2 linked regions of the Cytobacillus luteolus genome follow. The protein of the gene in region 1 binds, or shares a complex with, the protein of each later gene. Links are inferred from orthologs where the notes say so. Each region holds a gene or a part of one and is shown in the gene's direction. Other genes may lie near its edges. The genes, in order: J2Z26_RS03100 and J2Z26_RS07375.

The links.
Region 2: J2Z26_RS03100 (region 1) and J2Z26_RS07375 share a complex: the UniProt entries of both Bacillus subtilis proteins name them as parts of the ktrCD complex. The link is inferred for Cytobacillus luteolus from one-to-one orthologs.

Annotation. Positions count from the first base shown.
Region 1 is NZ_JAGGKM010000001.1:597,885-607,501, forward strand. What follows is about bases 1-2,978. They hold J2Z26_RS03100 (TrkH family potassium uptake protein), read left to right. Parts: upstream 1-802; coding sequence 803-2,155; downstream 2,156-2,978. Other genes in these bases: J2Z26_RS03095 (S8 family serine peptidase), read right to left, coding at 1-453; J2Z26_RS03105 (bacillibactin exporter BcbE), read left to right, coding at 2,271-2,978. In the rest of the region: more of J2Z26_RS03105, read left to right, coding at 2,979-3,518; J2Z26_RS03110 (DUF3905 domain-containing protein), read right to left, coding at 3,589-3,948; J2Z26_RS03115 (hypothetical protein), read left to right, coding at 4,072-4,227; J2Z26_RS03120 (hypothetical protein), read left to right, coding at 4,231-4,401; J2Z26_RS03125 (B12-binding domain-containing radical SAM protein), read right to left, coding at 4,451-6,208; J2Z26_RS03130 (CBO0543 family protein), read left to right, coding at 6,433-6,954; J2Z26_RS03135 (CBO0543 family protein), read left to right, coding at 6,969-7,523; J2Z26_RS03140 (methyl-accepting chemotaxis protein), read left to right, coding at 7,704-9,497. UniProt on the Bacillus subtilis protein: Integral membrane subunit of the KtrCD potassium uptake transporter. The 2 major potassium transporter complexes KtrAB and KtrCD confer resistance to both suddenly imposed and prolonged osmotic stress.
Region 2 is NZ_JAGGKM010000002.1:500,750-510,237, reverse strand. Bases 4,215-7,063 are described here. They hold J2Z26_RS07375 (potassium channel family protein), read left to right. Parts: upstream 4,215-5,232; coding sequence 5,233-5,895; downstream 5,896-7,063. Other genes in these bases: rnjA (ribonuclease J1), read right to left, coding at 5,946-7,063; J2Z26_RS07380 (DUF4349 domain-containing protein), read left to right, coding at 4,215-5,132. Outside these bases: J2Z26_RS07395 (TlpA disulfide reductase family protein), read left to right, coding at 1-237; J2Z26_RS07390 (ABC transporter ATP-binding protein), read left to right, coding at 496-2,250; J2Z26_RS07385 (ABC transporter ATP-binding protein), read left to right, coding at 2,265-4,091; more of J2Z26_RS07380, read left to right, coding at 4,200-4,214; more of rnjA, read right to left, coding at 7,064-7,613; J2Z26_RS07365 (DNA-dependent RNA polymerase subunit epsilon), read right to left, coding at 7,616-7,825; J2Z26_RS07360 (Cof-type HAD-IIB family hydrolase), read left to right, coding at 8,334-9,110; def (peptide deformylase), read right to left, coding at 9,181-9,488. UniProt on the Bacillus subtilis protein: Catalytic subunit of the KtrCD potassium uptake transporter. The 2 major potassium transporter complexes KtrAB and KtrCD confer resistance to both suddenly imposed and prolonged osmotic stress.

The DNA of each region.
Region 1 (9,617 bases):
TGAAAAAAGTTGTGGATCAAACTTATATAAAGGTAAGTAAGGTGTAACTGAGTCAACTTTAGGTAGGCTTGTCAGATTTTCTAGCTCATGTTCTTCAGCTTTTACTGTAAAAGCAAAATCAGGAATGTAGTCTAAGACCTCAATGCCTAAACTCTCTAGATCTTTTAAATCTTGCTCAGTAACAGGGCCGTTAAACTGAAGAACATGTAAATTATTGTCTTCAGGGACTTTTTCCAGTTTTTTCTTAATGCCTGGTGGTATGTGCACATTTGACGTATTGATTAAAAACTCAGCCTTCCCCAAACTGGGTGTTTTTTTTACATGATGCAGCATTTCTACACCAATCAACTCTAATTCGTTTGTCTCTGAGGACGAAGCGGGTGCTGGAGCCTGGATGGCTAAAGAAGCAACTAGTGCCGCAGTGGTAAGTGTAGCAAACACTTTTTTTAACATTGACTCATCTCCAATCAGTGATTTAGAGTCTGTAAGGCCTTACGCTCTATAAATAACATTAACAGAGTTTTAAAATTCTGTGTATTGTGAAAATTAATGTATTTTTAGTGGATAATTAGTCTGATTTGTGGGGGGATTTTCCTCCTAGGAAGATTGTCATAAGCAGAGGGAAATGAAATTTTATACAACAAAAAATAACCTTGGGGCACATGCAAAAACACAAGTTTCTGTCAAAATTAATAAAAAGAACCATAAAAAACAATCCTATATATAGAAGCTCCCTGTACTAACTGTAGATTCTTTGTGTTATAGTAGGAAAATAATAAGATTAAAAGGACTGACAGAATAGATGTTTAAAAAGGTTTTAAAATTTTTACATACGCTTACTCCAGCACAGCTAATCGTAACCTTCTATTTTATTGCAGTTTCAGTGGCTGTTGCCTTAATTTCCCTACCTATAGCGCATAAGCCTGGTGTAGACCTGTCTTTTATGGATGCTCTTTTTACTGCTGCAAGTGCGGTTAGTGTAACTGGGTTATCTACTGTTTCAATTGCAGATACCTTTAGTGTACAAGGGGTATTTATTTTAGCATTTGTCTTACAATTTGGCGGGATTGGGATTATGACCCTTGGAACGTTTATATACCTAGTCATCGGAAGAAAGATTGGATTAAGAGAACGAAGGTTAATCCAAGTTGATCAAAACCAGTCAAATTTATCAGGATTAGTTAAACTACTAAAGTCTATTATCGTAATTATTTTGTTAATAGAAGCCATTGGTACTTTGATACTTGGTACATACTTCAAAAAATACTATCCAACGTGGGAAGAGGCTTTTTATCAAGGTTTTTTTGCATCTGTGAGTGCGACAACCAATGGAGGATTCGATATTACGGGAGCCTCAATGATTCCGTTCGCAAATGATTATTTTGTTCAATTTATAACAATCATCTTAATTACACTGGGAGCAATAGGGTTCCCTGTTCTAATAGAGGTAAAGGATTTTCTTAGTCAAAAAAATGGTCGCTTTCGTTTTACTCTTTTCACAAAGTTAACGACGATTACATTTTTGGGGTTAATCGTAAGCGGAACATTGCTTATTCTTATCTTGGAATTTAATCATTTCTTTGCAGGTAGATCGTGGCACGAATCCTTTTTCTATGCACTGTTTCAATCAGTGACAACAAGAAGCGGCGGGTTAGCTACGATGGATGTAAGTGAATTTACTCTTCCGACTCTTCTTGTGATTTGTGGATTGATGTTCATAGGTGCTTCACCAAGTTCAGTCGGAGGTGGAATTCGCACAACCACCTTTGCCTTAAATTTGTTATTTCTGTTTCATTTTGCAAGAGGTAAGAAATCAATCAAAATATTCAAACGTGAATTACATGAGGATGATATTATTAAGTCATTAGTTGTAACGATGATGGCATTTATTATTTGTTCAGTTTCAATCATCATTTTATCAATTACTGAACATAACCATTCCTTAATCGAAATTGTTTTTGAAGTTTGTTCAGCCTTCGGAACTGTTGGTCTCTCAATGGGGATTACCCCTGATCTAAGTATTATTGGAAAATGTTTAATCATTCTCAATATGTTTATAGGAAGAGTTGGGATATTAACCTTCTTGTTCTTATTAGGAACTAAAGGGGCAGAAGTGAATTATCATTATCCAAAGGAAAGAGTAATTATCGGGTAATCTTTTGAGGAAACGATCCAAGCTATTGGGTCGTTTCCTTTTTATGACAAAATAAAAACAGTCATAAAGACAAATAGTAAGAAGGTTAATGTAATGTGATAAGGAAGGATTAAAAATGGAATATACGAAAGAACTATCCTATAAAAAGCGGTTAGCAAACAAGAAGAAACATAATGGAAAAAGCTGGGCTATCATTTCAATTGCATCCATTCCATTAATTATGACGTTAGGAAACTCTATGTTAATTCCAGTGTTGCCTTTGTTTGAGAAAAAGCTCGGAATTAGTTCTTTGCAATCAAGCATGATCATTACACTGTATTCCGTTGTTGCGATATTTTTAATTCCGGTAGCAGGTTATTTATCAGATCGAATCGGGAGGAAAAAGGTTATTATACCAAGTCTCATAATAGCTGGGATAGGCGGAATCATCGCAGCATGGGGTACGTGGACTGCAGATAATCCTTATACTTTCGTTTTAATTGGTCGGATTTTTCAAGGGGTAGGAGCAGCAGGAGCAGCGCCTATTGTTATGCCTTTAGTTGGTGATATGTTTCGTGATGAAGATGAAGTCAGTAGTTCATTAGGTGTAATAGAAACGTCAAATACGTTTGGGAAGGTGCTAAGTCCTATACTTGGGGCTGCATTAGCTAGTTTTTTATGGTACTCGCCCTTTCTTGCATTCCCGGTGTTTTGTTTCATTTCCATTCTGTTAATGACTTTTCTAGTAAAAACACCTGATACAACAGAGGAGCCACCTCATTTTGGTGAATTTATCAGTAAAATTAAGGATATTTTTCTCGAAAAAGGACGTTGGATATACGCAGTTTTTGCGATTGGCTGCATACTAATGTACGTTTTATTTGGCGTCCTTTTTTATTTATCAAGTACATTGGAAGATAACTATGGGATTGATGGTTTGAAGAAGGGGTTAATATTGGCTATCCCTCTTGCCTCATTATGCCTAGCATCCTTTATTACAGGGAAGAAGATAAGCAAGAATAAAGTATTAATGAAATGGCTAACTTTTATAGGTCTTGTATTTTTAGCAACAGGGGTCTTCATCATCAGCTTTTCAGAAAACTTATGGTATTTACTTTCTGTATTCTTCTTGTGTGGAATCGGAATTGGAATGGCCCTACCATGTTTAGATGCCTTTTTAACAGAAGGAATTGAAAAGTCTCAACGTGGAACCATTACGTCTATTTATAGTTCAATGCGCTTTATAGGTGTAGCTGTTGGCCCACCTGTATTTGCTATCTTAATGGAAAATTCCCGTTTATTAATGTTTTATAGTACAACGGCAATTTGTATTTTTGCTGGAATTATTAGTCTCTTTGCAATTAAGCCGAAACAAACAAGTTAATATATAAAAAATAGCCCCAATCAAATTTTGATTGGGGCTAAAATAATTAATAAAACTCCATCTTTTCTTTTTAATCTTTACCGTATCCAACATCCTTGTCAGGGTGCATAAATGGAACACCTTTTGGAGGTTTTTTACTTTCAAGAAGTTCACGGTTTTCTGTTGTATTCCAGCCAATGTCATTCGTGGGATGTACCCATTCGTCTCCTGCCATGATAGATGGATCAACCTCATCGCTCCAATTATTTAATGGGGAATTAGGTGAATCATAAAAGCTATCTCCAATAACTACCCCATGCTCGTTTACAAAGGGTTCTTGCATTTTAATGCCTGTTCCTTTAAAGGAAGGAGCACTTATTTGATGTGGTTGTGTTTCATCTAATATTGGTGAATCAATCTCAAGCTTTTCTTCATTTTTCTTTTTTGCCATGGTATCACCACTCTCCATATAGGATTCAATTTTAGTATGAGCATATGAAATAAATATATGAGTCGAATATGGACAAACTAGTGGTGAGTTCATCTCATTATTATTACCATAGGGGGAATCCAAATGAAGCGAAAAGTTGCTAGAGACGCAGCAAGAAAATCAGCATTCACACCAACAGAAAGCCTGCCAGACACAGAATTTTCTGCAGAGGCCCGTTATGAAAATCCTGCCAAAGGTGCAAATCGAAATTCAAAAAAAGGCAATAGCACAGGAGAATAGACGATGAGAAAAGAAGTTAAGCACAAGAAGCATGCTGGCGATAACAACCATGTAATGTCTAAGGATTTGCTAAAAGAAGAATTTGGACATGAAATGGGAGACCCCAATTCAGCCAAAGCTTATGAACTTTTAGCAGATACTAATCAAAAAAAGAAGCAAGATAAGAAAAAGTAAGATAAAAAAGCTGACTCATTTATTGAGTCAGCTTCTCAAGGAAGACCTACTATAAGATTGTATTACTCATATTTGTAGTGAATATTTCAGCATGAGGTTCATACGGATCATAATACACAAGCATCATTGTTTCTGTGTCTATAATTTCTCCAGATTGCAAATACTCACCTAAATCAAACGGCAATGTCTCTAAAACAGTGTGCTTAAATATATCTTTTTCAGATAGGTTAAGCTCTAAATACGCTTCACCTAAAATTGAAGGATTTTCAAGGATGTTTCGATAATGAGAAGATCTAGATTCCTTCGTCATCATATCTGTCCACCATGGTTTTCTAGGCTTGTACTTATGATTCTTGAGATAATCATATTTCATAAAACCTTCAATGATTGAAATGTTCTCCACATCCATTGAAGCCATAAAATCGTGAAGCCTTTTAAATAGGTCCTCTAGTTGATGGCCAATTCTTGACCAACCTTGTTCCTCCCAATAAGCCCCAAATTGCTGGAAGAAATCAAAAGGAGTTTCAAACACTTTTGTTACCAAATATTCGATAGTTGCATCCATTCTATGATCATTCCAGTATTTTTCTAGCACGTCTTCAACTTGCTTAATACGAATGATATCCTCAAACGGAAGGATATTGTTTCGTAGGATTTCATATGGTGAATGATCCATATAAACATATCCATGGTCCTTTGCACGTAGGCGTAAGCCTGTCCCACGTAGCATCTTTAAAAATCCTAGCTGTAGCTCTTCAGGTCGCATTTCAAACACATCATTAAATGTTTGACGGAAGGAATGATAATCCTCTTGGGGAAGTCCAGCTATTAAATCTAGATGCTGATCAATTTTTCCGCCATCTTTAACAAGGGTCACTGTCCGTTTAAGTTTACTAAAGTTTTGTTTCCTCATTACTAATTCATTCGTTGCATCATTCGTTGATTGAACACCAATTTCAAAACGGAATAATCCTGCAGGTGCATTCTCATTTAAAAATTCAATAACCTCAGGTCTCATAATGTCTGCTGTAATTTCAAACTGAAACACAGTACCTAGGCGATGCTCATCAATTAAAAATTGGAACATCTCCATAGCATAACTTCGACTAATATTGAACGTACGGTCTACGAACTTAATCGTTTTGGCTCCATTGTCCATTAGGTATCGGATATCATCTTTTACTTTTTCACGGTCAAAGTAACGAACGCCAACTTCGATCGAAGACAAACAGAATTGGCAACTAAATGGGCAGCCTCTGCTCGTTTCAATATAAGTGACACGTTTTGATAGCTGTGGGATATCCTCTTCAAAGCGGAATGGAGATGGGACTTCTTTTAAATCTAATTTATTCCTTTGTGGATTAATTATATATTGGTCATTTTCTTTAAAAGCTAGGCCACTAACTTCTTTCACGCTTTCTTGACTCTGTAATTTAAAGAGAAGTTGTTTGAAGGTTTCCTCGCCTTCACCAATAACAATATAATCAACCTCTGGTATGCGCTCAAGCCATTCTCTTACATCATAGGTAACCTCAGGACCACCAATGACAATAGTAAGTGAAGAGTCAATTTTTTTTAACATTTTTATAACCTTAATCGTCTCTTCAATGTTCCAAATATAACAACTAAAACCAATAATATCTGGTTTTTTACTATAAAGGTCAGTAACGATATTCATGACCGGGTCTTTAATTGTATATTCGGCGAGCGAAATATCAAATTCAGGGGCAGCATACGCCTTTAAGCATCGAATCGATAAACTCGTATGAATGTATTTTGCATTTAATGTACTTACAACAATATTCATTTTTTTTCCTCATTTCTAGGGCAGAAAAGTCTAACTGTACAAACCATTATTCTATCATATTTTAGACAATAAAGTAGGGATAAAAACGTGAGAACGGAAAAAAGATAGTATGATTGTCCTCATCAAGTATTGGGTAAAGAGGAAAAAAATGGTAATTAATTCCTAGAATATATTATCCAGTATTTTACATACTAACAATATGAGAATTATCTGGAGGAAATAATATGCATGTAGGAATAACTATAGCTGTCCTATTGGCAGTGTATTGGAAGGCTGACTGGAAAAATTGGAGACATTATCATCCAACTCTTTTATATGTTGTAATTTGCAATCTCCTATATAACTGCTTATGTGCAGGATATTTATTATGGGAGTATAAACCGGATTTTTTGTTTCACCATAATAGTACAGATCTTGTTTATTCCTTTATTGTTCTCCCGGGTATAGCATTACTGTTTTTAACCGGCTACCCTTATGAGACCAAGATGAAAAAACAGTTCACTTATATTTCAAAATGGGTTGTGCTTTCCCTCATTGTGGAGGGGATCGTGTTACTATTCGGTTTTATAGTGCTTAACAGGGGTTGGAAATATTGGATGGAAGTTCCTTTTTATTTTACAATGTATTATTTGATTCGTTTGCATCATACAAGACCACTTCTTACATACGTATTATCAATTATTATAATTGTTTTTTTAATGAATGCATTTGATGTCCCGTTTTCGGTTCCTATTGAAAAGCGTTAGTAGGGAGGTATCATATGAGCTATGAAAAAATTGAAAACTACCAGAAGACATTATTGGAGTTAGAACTTCAGTATTGGTTAGAAAACTCTTTATTTACTCCTGCGTGGTTGGTATTACTTGCTGCAGCCCTTATTCCCTGGATCATATGGTATAAATATGTTGATCGATCTAGATTTCAAGAGATCATCCTCTTTGGCATGCTTTGGATGATTCTTGCTACGGTTATAGATGAAATCAGTTCTACATGGATGTTATGGTCTTATCCAAGAAAGCTCTTCCCCACTATTCCTCCTTTAATCCCTGCTGATCTTACAATTGTTCCCGTAGTGTATATGTTTATTTATCAATATACGGCAACCTTTAAGGTGTATATGTTTTGGTCAATTATAGTTGGTGCCGTGTTTTCATTTGTAATAGAAGTTATCTTTGTTCATTTTGATTTATTTAAAATGTATCGGTGGGAACATTGGTATTCATTTATAAGCTTTATTATTGTAGCTGCTATTATAAAGGGTATACACCAAAGAATAATGAAGGTAAGAAAGTTACCAAAATCACCTATTGGATAGTAAGATTCTCCATAGGTGTTTATTTAGTTATAAATTTCCACTATAAAAGAAAAAGATAGAATAATAGGAAAATATGACTGAATATATTTCCTTATTCGACAATTTAATTTATAATGAATAGAAATAATAGTTTGATAATTTGAACTTATGTTTGAAATTGTCGTAAGAAGGGGGTAGGGTTTGTTGAAATTTATAACTAGACTATCAAAGGAGAAGAAGCATAAATCACAAAATAACATGAAAGCTCCTAAGCCTAAAAAAGTGAAAAGGAAGTTTGTAGGCTGGAAAAACCTAAGATTAGGACAAAAATATGGTGCAGCCTTTACGCTTACTCTTTTCTTGTTTAGTATATCAGCAATCATTATTTTCTTACAGTTATCATCGGTACAAGAAAAAATGACTGAAGTAGAAAAAAGTGCAGATAACTCAATTGCTATTACCGAAATGGCATCAGTGTTTCAACAGCTTGGAAGTGAAATTAGTATTTACATAGCTAATAGCAATATTAAACACGTTACCTCTTTCCAAGAGTTAACCACACAGTTTTCTACTTTAGAGCAAGAAATTAGACCCCAATTAGTCAATGAAAACCATGTGATTATGTTTAATAAAGTAGTAGCAAATCAACGAGAGTTAATCCAATTATTCGCAGAGGATGTCATGCCTGCTGTAAAGGCCCAGAAAGCACTTGATTCCATGAAGGCTAGTAATGAGGCTAATGAAATCATTAGCAATACGGTCATAATGCTTACTGATTTAAGAGGTCAATTGAAAATGGATAGTGAAAAAGCAGTGGAATCTGTTGGCGCAAGTGTTGCGTCAACAATCCTTATTCTTGTAGCTTCTATCCTAGTTTCAGGAATCTTAGGAACAATCAGCATACTAGTAATAGGTAGAATGCTGAAGAAACAATTTACTAAGCTCATTAAAACATCGGAGGAGATAGCAAGAGGAAACCTGAATGTAGATTCAATAAACTCTACTTCAAAAGATGAGATCGGAATGCTAGGTCAATCAATTGACACGATGAGAGAAAGCCTTCAAGCGATGATTCAGGAAATTTTATCTGTCTCTTCACATGTAACAGACAAAAGTACTGAGCTAACCTCTACATCATCTGAGGTGAGAGCAGCAAGTCAACAGGTTGCATCAACCATGCAAGAATTGTCCACAGGTGCGGAGGAGCAGGCACATTCATCTTCTTTACTAGCACAAATGATGGAGGAGTATGTTACAAAAATTAGAACCGCAAATGAAAGTGGTACTAGAGTTCATAAGTCATCCCTAGCTGTTTTAGAGCTTACAGAAAGAGGAAATGAGGCTATGAATTTATCAACCTCGCAAATGAGCAAAATAAATGAACTTATGAAAGCCTCAGTTAGCAAAGTTAAAGGACTCGATGAGCAAACGAAGCAAATATCTACACTTGTACAAGTCATTCGAGAGATTGCTGAGCAAACGAATTTGTTGGCTTTGAATGCAGCGATTGAGGCAGCAAGAGCGGGCGAGCATGGTAGAGGCTTTGCTGTTGTTGCAGATGAGGTAAGAAAGCTTGCAGAGCAAGTTGCACACTCAGTTAAGGATATTCGAGAAATTGTCTCAAGTATTCAAAATGAATCTAATGAGGTTGCAAACTCCTTACAAGCTGGATACAAGCAGGTAGAACAAGGTACACTGCAAATTGAGGATACGGGTCATACATTTAAAGAGATAAATTTAGCAGTAAAGACAATATCAGGTGATATACATGATATCTCAAATAATCTTGCTACGATTTCAGATAGTACAGTTAAAATGAATCAATCAATTGAAACTATTGCTTCTGTCTCGGAGCAAGCGGCTGCAGGAATTGAACAAACGTCAGCATCAGTTCAAGAAACAAATGGTTCAATGGAACTGATTGCAGGAAGTGCAGAGACATTATCAGACTTAGCTGATCAACTAAATTCAATGATTAGTAAATTTAAACTATAGAAGTTGAGGCCAGTATAGGGTATTTTATACTGGTTTTTTTCATTCATTGGTAAATCGTCTAATAGAAGAGGAACCTTTGTAAGTCCGTTGGGTATATTTTCATATTTTCGTAAAGTTACT
Region 2 (9,488 bases), on another replicon or contig:
AAGGACCTAGATCTTGAGGAAATTAAAGAAGTAGCAGCTCAACATGATATTTCACAGCCCATTTATGTTGACAGTAACCATAAATTAACAGATGCATTTGAAAATCAATATGTACCTGCATATTATGTTTTTGATGCAGAAGGCAAACTACGCCATTTCCAAGCTGGCGGAAGTGGAATGAAAATGCTAACAAAGCGCGTAAACCGTGTATTAGAAGAAAACGAAAAAGCTGAATAACAATAAAAAGATCGACCCATTAGGATCGATCTTTTTTGTTTCTACACCAAAAGTCTTAGACATTAATCAGTCTAGTAGTTGATGAAAATAGGCAGAAACTTCCTTAAACTAGAAACTAGAAATGAACTATATTTCCAATTTGCCAAAAAAATTCAACATTTTCTCACAATTCACTGGAAATTTATTTCGAAACTCGATATATTTATATATACGTGTTACAGTTCACAAAAAATTCACATCGTATGGAGGGGGCTTATAATGGAAACCTTTAAGAAACTCAAAATGTTCTACTGGCCATATAAGCGGTATTTTATTTGGTCAATTTCATTCCTACTTATCGTAACTGCGATTACAGTTGTATATCCGATTGTTCTTCAATTTACAATCGATGATGTTATACGGGGTGGGCAATACCAATATGTGCCATATTTAGCATTAGGTTTTGTTGGTATTATGATTATAAAGGGAATTGCGACTTATTTTAACCAATACCTAGGTGATATGTTTGGAATTAAGTCTGTCTATTCACTTCGTAATTCTCTTTATGAAAAACTTCAATTTTTACCATTTAAGTACTATGATAATGCAAAAACCGGTGATTTAATGTCTCGTTTAACAGCAGATGTTGAAGGGTTTCGTTTCTTCCTATCCTTTGGCTTTGCGGAGTTAATTCGTTTTGTACTATTACTTGGAATTAGCTTTAGTGTTATGTTTTATTATTCAGTGCCTTTAACATTAGTAACCATTGCTTCTTTACCTTTCTTGGCGGTGGCTGTGTATAAGTTTGATAAAACAGTCCATCCAGCTTTCCGAGGCATTAGGAAGTCATTTGGAAGACTTAATACGAAGGTTCAAGAAAATATAAGTGGTATTAACACGGTAAAGTCTCTATCAAGAGAAGGTTTTGAGATTAATAAGTTTAATGATTCAAATACTGATTATAAGGATCATTATCTGAAGACATCCAATGTTTGGGCTAAGTATTTTCCGTTAATGGAGTTTATCGGTAACATCTGTGTTGTGACCTTACTCTCATTTGGTGGTTATTTAGTTATAAATAATCAGGTTACACCAGGGGAGTTAGTTGCTTTCTTTAGTTTAGTTTGGTACATTATGTGGCCAATCATGAACTTAGGGTTCGTTATTAACATGTTTTCACAATCAAAAGCATCAGGAGAAAGGCTTTTAGAAATCTTAGAAGCAGAGGAGGATATTGTTGAAAAACAAAATCCTATCAAAAAAGACCGCTTACTAGGACATGTGGAATTCAAGGATGTTACCTTAAACTACACAGAAGATGATGAAAAAGCCTTATCAAATGTTACCTTCAATGCGGAACCAGGTAAAGTTATTGGTTTGATTGGGGCAACAGGGTCAGGTAAAACTAGTATTACTCAGCTAATTACACGATTCTATGAACCTACTAGTGGACAAATTTTAATTGATGGTAAAGATGTAAGAGATTACTCTCTACATACTTTACGTAATAATATTGGTTTTGTTTTACAGGAATCTTTTCTTTTCTCATCATCGATAAAAGCCAATATTGCATACGGTAACCCAGATGCATCCATGGAGGATATTATTGATGCAGCAAAACGAGCGGATGCTCACGAATTTATTATGGAGCTACCAGATGGTTATGACACGATGTTAGGTGAGCGTGGTATGGGATTATCTGGAGGTCAAAAACAACGTATTGCTATTGCAAGGTCCATTTGTATTGACCCTAGTATTCTTATTTTGGATGATGCAACAAGTGCGGTAGATATGAAAACTGAATTTAAGATTCAAGGAGCATTAAAAGAAGTAATGAAAGGTCGTACAACATTCATTATTGCTCACCGTATTTCATCTCTTAAACATGCAGATGAAATTCTTGTACTAGATCAAGGTGTAATCGTTGAACGTGGAACACATGAAGAGTTAGTAAAAAATGAGGGACCTTATAAACGTATTTATGATATTCAATACAAAGATCAAAAAACGGTGCTTCAATCACAAACAGGATGAGGTAGGTGAACAACATGAATGAAAAGAAGGAAAAACGAAATAAACTAGATCGATTTCAATACTCAACAGATCAAGTAATCGAGAAGCCTTTTAACTGGAAGCAAATGGCCAGACTATTTAGCTATATGAAGCCCTATTCTAAGAGTCTATTACCATTAGCATTTTTAACAGTAATTGTTGCAACAGCTGTCCGTTTAATTGTACCAATCCTTATTGGTGTATATACAATGGACCATGCGATTGCAAATAAAGATTCAGATTTATTAATAAAACTAGTCTTAATTATTGCTGGTCTTTATTTCTTATCTTATTTAGCAAATACATTCCGTATTCGGTATATGAACCTACTTGGACAAAACGTAATCTATGATTTACGTAAACATTTATTTACTCATGTTCAAGGACTTTCACATCGCTTTTTTGATCAACGATCAGCAGGATCTATCCTAGTTCGAATTATGAATGATATAAACTCCTTACAGGAATTATTTACGAGCGGGGTCATTAACCTACTCATGGATTTCTTATTATTAATAGGAATTTTCGTTATCTTATTTGCATTAAGTCCAGAGTTAACGATTGCGATCTTAATTATACTTCCGATTATGTTTTTCATTTCAACAAGTTTACGTAAAAAAATAAGACGTTCTTGGCAAACAGTACGTATTAAGCAGGCAAAGCTTAATTCTCATTTAAATGAAAGCATTCAGGGAATTCGTGTTACACAGTCATTCACACAAGAAAAAGAAAATATGGCTTTCTTTGATGGCGTTAACACAGAGACATATGAAAGCTGGAGAGATGCTACTCAGAAAAATGCGATGTTTAGACCATTTGTTGAGATGTCTAACGCAATCGGTACTGCAATTTTAATTTGGTTTGGAGCAATGCTTATTCAAAACCCAGATAGTGGTGTAACCATTGGGGTATTTGTTTCATTCGCATTTTACTTAGGAATGTTCTGGGAACCAATTTCTCGTTTAGGTCAAGTTTATAACCAATTACTAATGGGAATGGCTTCATCTGAACGTATTTTTGAATTCTTAGATGAAAAGCCGATTGTTTCAGAAAAAGACGATGCTGTTTCGCTTACAGATATGAAAGGTAAAATTGAATTTGATAAGGTCGAATTCTCTTATGATGAAAAACGAAAAGCATTAAAAGGTGTTTCCTTAACGATGGAAGCGGGGCAAACTGTTGCCTTAGTTGGACATACAGGTTCAGGTAAAACAACAATTGCTAACTTAATTAGCCGTTTTTACGATGCGACAGCGGGTGATGTTAAAATTGATGGTTATAATGTAAAAGACTTATCTGTTGCAAGTGTTAGAACACAAATAAGTGTTGTTCTACAAGATACATTTATATTTTCAGGGACTATCATGGAAAATATTCGCTTCGGTCGACCAGATGCAACAGATGAAGAAGTAATTGAGGCTGCAACGGCAGTAGGCGCTGACTCATTTATTGCAAGACTACCAAAGGGCTTCGAAACTGAAGTAGAAGAGCGAGGAAATATATTATCAGTAGGAGAACGACAACTACTTTCATTTGCACGTGCATTACTAGCTGATCCAAGAATCCTCATTCTTGATGAGGCTACAGCTAGCATTGATACAGAGTCTGAGGTTAAAATTCAAACTGCACTTAAAAAATTGCTAAAAGGTAGAACAGCAATTATTATTGCGCATCGACTATCTACCATTCGTGATTCTGATAATATTATCGTGCTTGATCATGGTCAAATTATAGAGCAAGGTTCACACGATCAATTGATGAAATTACAAGGCCAATATCACAACCTAGTCAAATCACAATTTAAAATGTTAGACGTAGGGTAAGAAAACTTGAACGGGAGATATTACATCTCCCGTTTTTAAAATTTAAGAAGATTGTAACATTTCTTATTGCTCAATCGTCTATATCATAAAGGGACTAGGGGTGTTGAGATGAACAAATATAAGTTAGTAATAACCCTTGTTATTCTTTCTTTTGGCTTAATTCTGGCAGCGTGTAGTGGTGGTGCTTCAGAATCAACGGAGAATAGTAAAACTTCGATGGATATGGCAACTTCAGAGGAAGCTCCAGCAGAGGCTAAGATGGAGCAAAATAGATTAGCTGATGGAAAAAATAAGGGTGTCACTGATTCGAATAAGAGTAATCAACAAAGTAGAATGGTTATTTATCATGCGGATCTTCAATTAGAAGTGAAAGATTATAAATCCGTTCACAGTAAAATTGAGCTACTCGTAAATGAAATGAATGGCTACATTGTTGAGTCTAATGTGTATAACCATGGTGAAAACCAAATGGAAGGGAGACTAACGGTTCGAGTTCCAGAATCTCTCTTCAATTCGTTTATTTCGCAAGTAGGGGAAATGAGTGAAAAAGTTAACCACCAAAACATAACCGGGCAAGATGTAACAGAGGAATATGTAGATCTGGGATCAAGATTAAAGTCTAAAGAGGTTGTTGAGGAAAGATTGCTTCAATTTATGAGAGATGCAAAAGAAACAAAAGATCTACTACAAATATCATCCGATTTAGCTGTTGTGCAAGAAGAAATTGAACAAATCAAGGGGAGAATGAACTACCTTGAGAACCAGGCGAACTTATCGACTGTTTCGATGACATTGTATGAAAACAAGGTAATTGTACCAGAAATAGATGGTAGTGGACTGAACACATGGGATAAGACAAAAAAGCAGTTTATGGACAGCATTAACTTTATTTTAGGTGCTGTTTCCGGTTTCTTTGTTTTCTTAATTGGGAATTCACCAATCCTTTTATTACTAGGATTGCTTGGATTTGTCGTTTACCTTTTTATGAGAAAAATGGCTAGACAAAAGATACGTGAGGAACAACAAAAGTCGGGAGATTAATCTCGGCTTTTTTGTTTAATGCATACTTTTCCCTCTATTCTGTGGTAAAATTAGTACCATCTTATTATACTAGTCAGCGACAAATTCGGGGGTTTTAATTATGAAAAAAGAGTTTGCAGTAATAGGGTTAGGCCGTTTTGGTGGAAGTATATGTAGAGCCCTTAGTGAAGAGGGAATGGAAGTTATGGCCATGGATGTTATAGAGGAAAAGGTGAATGAATTTTCTTCGATAGCATCGCATGCTGTTGTTGGTGATTCTACTGATGAATCCGTTTTAAAAAGTATAGGAATCCGTAACTTTGACCATGTCATCGTAGCGATTGGAGACAATATTCAAGCTAGTATCCTAACGACTTTAATTTTGAAAGAGCTTGGGGTAAAACATATTACAGTTAAAGCTCAAAATGATTATCATGAAAAAGTCTTAAATAAAATAGGGGCTGATCAGATTGTTCACCCTGAGCGAGACATGGGTAAACGTATTGCTCATAGTATCATGTCTAATAATGTCTTGGACTACTTGGAGCTATCAGATGAACACAGTATAGTCGAGATTGTTGCTAGTCAAAGGCTTGATGGTCATACATTAATAAGTCTAGACATTCGAGCAAAATTTGGTATAAACATTGTTGCATTCAAACGGGGTAAGGATATCATTGTTTCCCCACAAGCTACTGAAGTAATTAGAAAAGGTGATATCCTCATTGTAATAGGGGCAGATGTAGATATCGACCGATTCGAAAAAACAATGATCGGTGAGTGAAAATAGATGAAAAAAGAGACAACCTCATTTGAGATTGTCTCTTTTTCTATTTATACCTCCATGATGATTGGTAAAATCATAGGACGGCGTTTTGTTTTCTCGTAAAGGAAAGGTGCCAAGGTATCTGTAATTTCGTTTTTAATTTCGGACCATTGAGTGGTGCGACGTTCCATCACTTTATTCAAGTGTTTAGAAATTAAGCCTTGTGCATCATTGATTAAATCTCCAGACTCTCTCATATACACAAATCCACGTGATATTAAATCAGGTCCAGCTGCTATCTTGAAGTCTTTCATGTTAATGCTAACAACAACAATGACAAGTCCTTCTTCTGAAAGAATACGACGATCACGTAAAACGATATTACCAATATCACCTATTCCGCTTCCATCGATGTAGACATTCCCAGAAGGAATTTTCCCAGCTACAGAAGCTTCATTCTCACTTAATGCTAATACTTCACCATTATCCATAATGAAGCAATTTTCCTCTAAAACTCCACAGTCGATAGCAAGCTTTGAATGCATCTTTTGCATACGGTATTCACCGTGGATAGGCATGAAGTATTTAGGTTTAATCAAACGAAGCATAAGCTTTTGTTCTTCCTGACCACCATGACCTGAAGTATGAATATCACTTAGAGCACCATGAATTACCTCAGCACCTGCACGGTAGAGCATGTTGATTGTTCTGCTAACACTTATAGTGTTACCTGGAATAGGAGAAGAAGAAAATACAACAGTGTCTCCAGGAATAATTTGTATTTGTCGATGAGTTCCATTTGCAATCCTTGAAAGGGCCGCCATTGGCTCACCTTGGCTTCCTGTACACAGAATGACAACTTTGTCAGCAGGAAGTCTATTTATTTGTGATGCTTCAATAAATGTGTCCTTAGGGCATCGAATGTAACCTAAATCTTGTCCAATATTTATCGCTGCTTCCATACTGCGTCCAAAAACAGCGACTTTACGATCATAAGCAACAGCAGACTCAACAACCTGCTGAAGACGGTGAATATTAGATGCGAAGGTCGCAAAGATAATTCTTCCTGTTACCTTACGGAAAATATCGTTAATGCTTTCCCCAACACGACGTTCAGACATTGTGAAATTAGGAATCTCACTGTTTGTGCTGTCAGATAATAAACAAAGAACGCCTTCTTTCCCAATCTCAGCCATCTTTGTTAAGTTAGCAGGTTCGCCAACAGGAGTGAAATCAAATTTGAAATCCCCAGTATGAACAATCTGACCAGGTGGTGTTTTTACGACGATTCCATATGAATCAGGTATACTGTGTGTTGTTCTAAAGAAAGTAACAGACGTTTTTCTAAATTTAATAATATCGTCTTCTTGGATTTCAATTAATTTAGCTGTTCGAAGTAAACCATGCTCTTCTAGTTTGTTACGGATTAAGCCTAGTGCTAATTTACCTCCGTAAATAGGTATGTTTACCTCGCGTAAAAGGTACGGAATGCCTCCAATGTGGTCTTCGTGACCGTGTGTAATAAATAATCCTTTTATTTTTTCCACATTCTTAATGATGTAGCTATAGTCAGGAATAACATAATCAATACCTAAAAGCTCGTCTTCAGGAAACTTAATTCCTGCATCAATTAAAATAATTTCATCTTGAAACTGAACACCATATGTGTTCTTACCGATTTCGCCTAGTCCCCCAAATGCGAAAACAGCAGTTTGGTCATTTTTAACAAATTTCATAATCAGATCTCCAATACCTTATAGTCTTCATTTTGTTGCTCATAAGCTAGATGTGCGCCTTCAACTCGTTGCACAAACTCAATGTTGTAGTTACGATCTTTTAATTTCTCACGAACATATCTTTCTGCATCTGCATTAACATAAAGTGTTTTTGTTCTTTCGCGCACAGGAACTTCATTTGCCTGTTCTTGATAGTAAACTTTAAAAATCATTTGCCAAATCTCTCCTTAATTTCCGTTTATAAGATTCACTTGTTCTATTATATAAAAAATTAACAAGTTTTTCATGTTTTTTCTATTTTTGATAAAAATTTAGCATATTGTTCCCATTTCAATATGTAGAAAAGAGGCCCTTCGGACGTCCAGAAGGGCACTTTTTTTATCAAGAAAGTTTAAGCAATTGTTTTTTTCTTTAAAATATCTGTCCAATGTTGTAGTAACTTTTTCCGAAGCTTTTTGAGCATGATTACATCATCTCCTTAATTTACTATTTTAAACCTTCCTTGTCCATTGTTAAATAGGTCATAGGTCAATTTAATTAATTTTGTTACTTATTTTTTATTTAATGTTTTTTTCTTTTTAATTCCATGATTAGTATATGGATTTTTAGGAATGATTATCGTGGGGATATTTGGTAAAAGTAAACGTAATCATTTGACAAGATGATACTGATAAAGTAGCTTTATGAAAGTAATATAAGCTTAAGATTGAGGTGGCAAAAATGACAAAAAAATTAGTGTTTTTTGATATAGACGGTACTCTATTAGACCATGATAAAAAACTGCCTGAAAGTACAAAGAAAGCTATTTTTTCTCTGAAAAGAAAAGGAATTAACGTCGCAATCGCAACTGGTAGGGCTCCATTTATGTATGAAAATCTTAGAAATGAGTTAGAAATTAATACGTTTGTTAGTTTTAATGGTCAATATGTTGTATTTGAGGGTGAGGTATTATACACCAATCCACTCAATCCAGAAAAATTAGATGAATTAAGGAACTTTGCACTAAAGTATAAGCATCCCCTAGTGTATATGAATGCAGAAATGATGCGATCGAATGTTGAAAATCACCCGTTTATACATAAAAGCATCTCTAGCTTAAAATTTGAACATCCAAATTACGAACCCGATTTTCTAGCAAATCGAGATATTTACCAAACTCTGTTGTTTTGTATAAGAGAGGAGGAAGAGAAATATATTCAATCTTTTCCATCCTTTCAGTTTATCAGGTGGCATGAATTTTCAACTGATATCATTCCTTACGGTGGTTCTAAAGCAGAAGGGATTAAAAAGATTATGGATGCATTAGGAGTGAATAGAGAAGATGTCTATGCGTTCGGAGATGGTTTAAACGACGCAGAGATGTTAGATTTTGTAGGAACAGGTGTCGCAATGGGAAATGCTGAGGAAATTATAAAGCAACGCGCTGATATTGTAACTAAGTCAGTTGATGATGATGGAATTGTCCATGGGTTAGAATTAATAGGATTGCTTAAATAGGAAGAGGCTGTATTAAAAATTGATGTGGAGTTGTCACATTAATTTATAGTACAGCCTTACAAAGTTTGTGTTATCTTTCTATTCCAATTGCATTTTCAGGCGTAGCAAATGGATCTTCTTTATTAATATGGTCATAAAACATTACACCATTTAAATGGTCAATTTCATGTTGGAAAACAATTGCTGGCAAACCTTTAAGTCTTAGATTTACTTCCTCACCGTCAACCGTTGTAGCCTTTACTTTTATTCGTGCATACCTAGGGACATACCCAGGAACTTCACGATTAACCGATAAGCAGCCTTCTCCACTAGTTAAGTAACTTTTTTCAATAGAATGACTTATAATTTTAGGGTTAAAAAGTGCAAAGCTTATAAGTT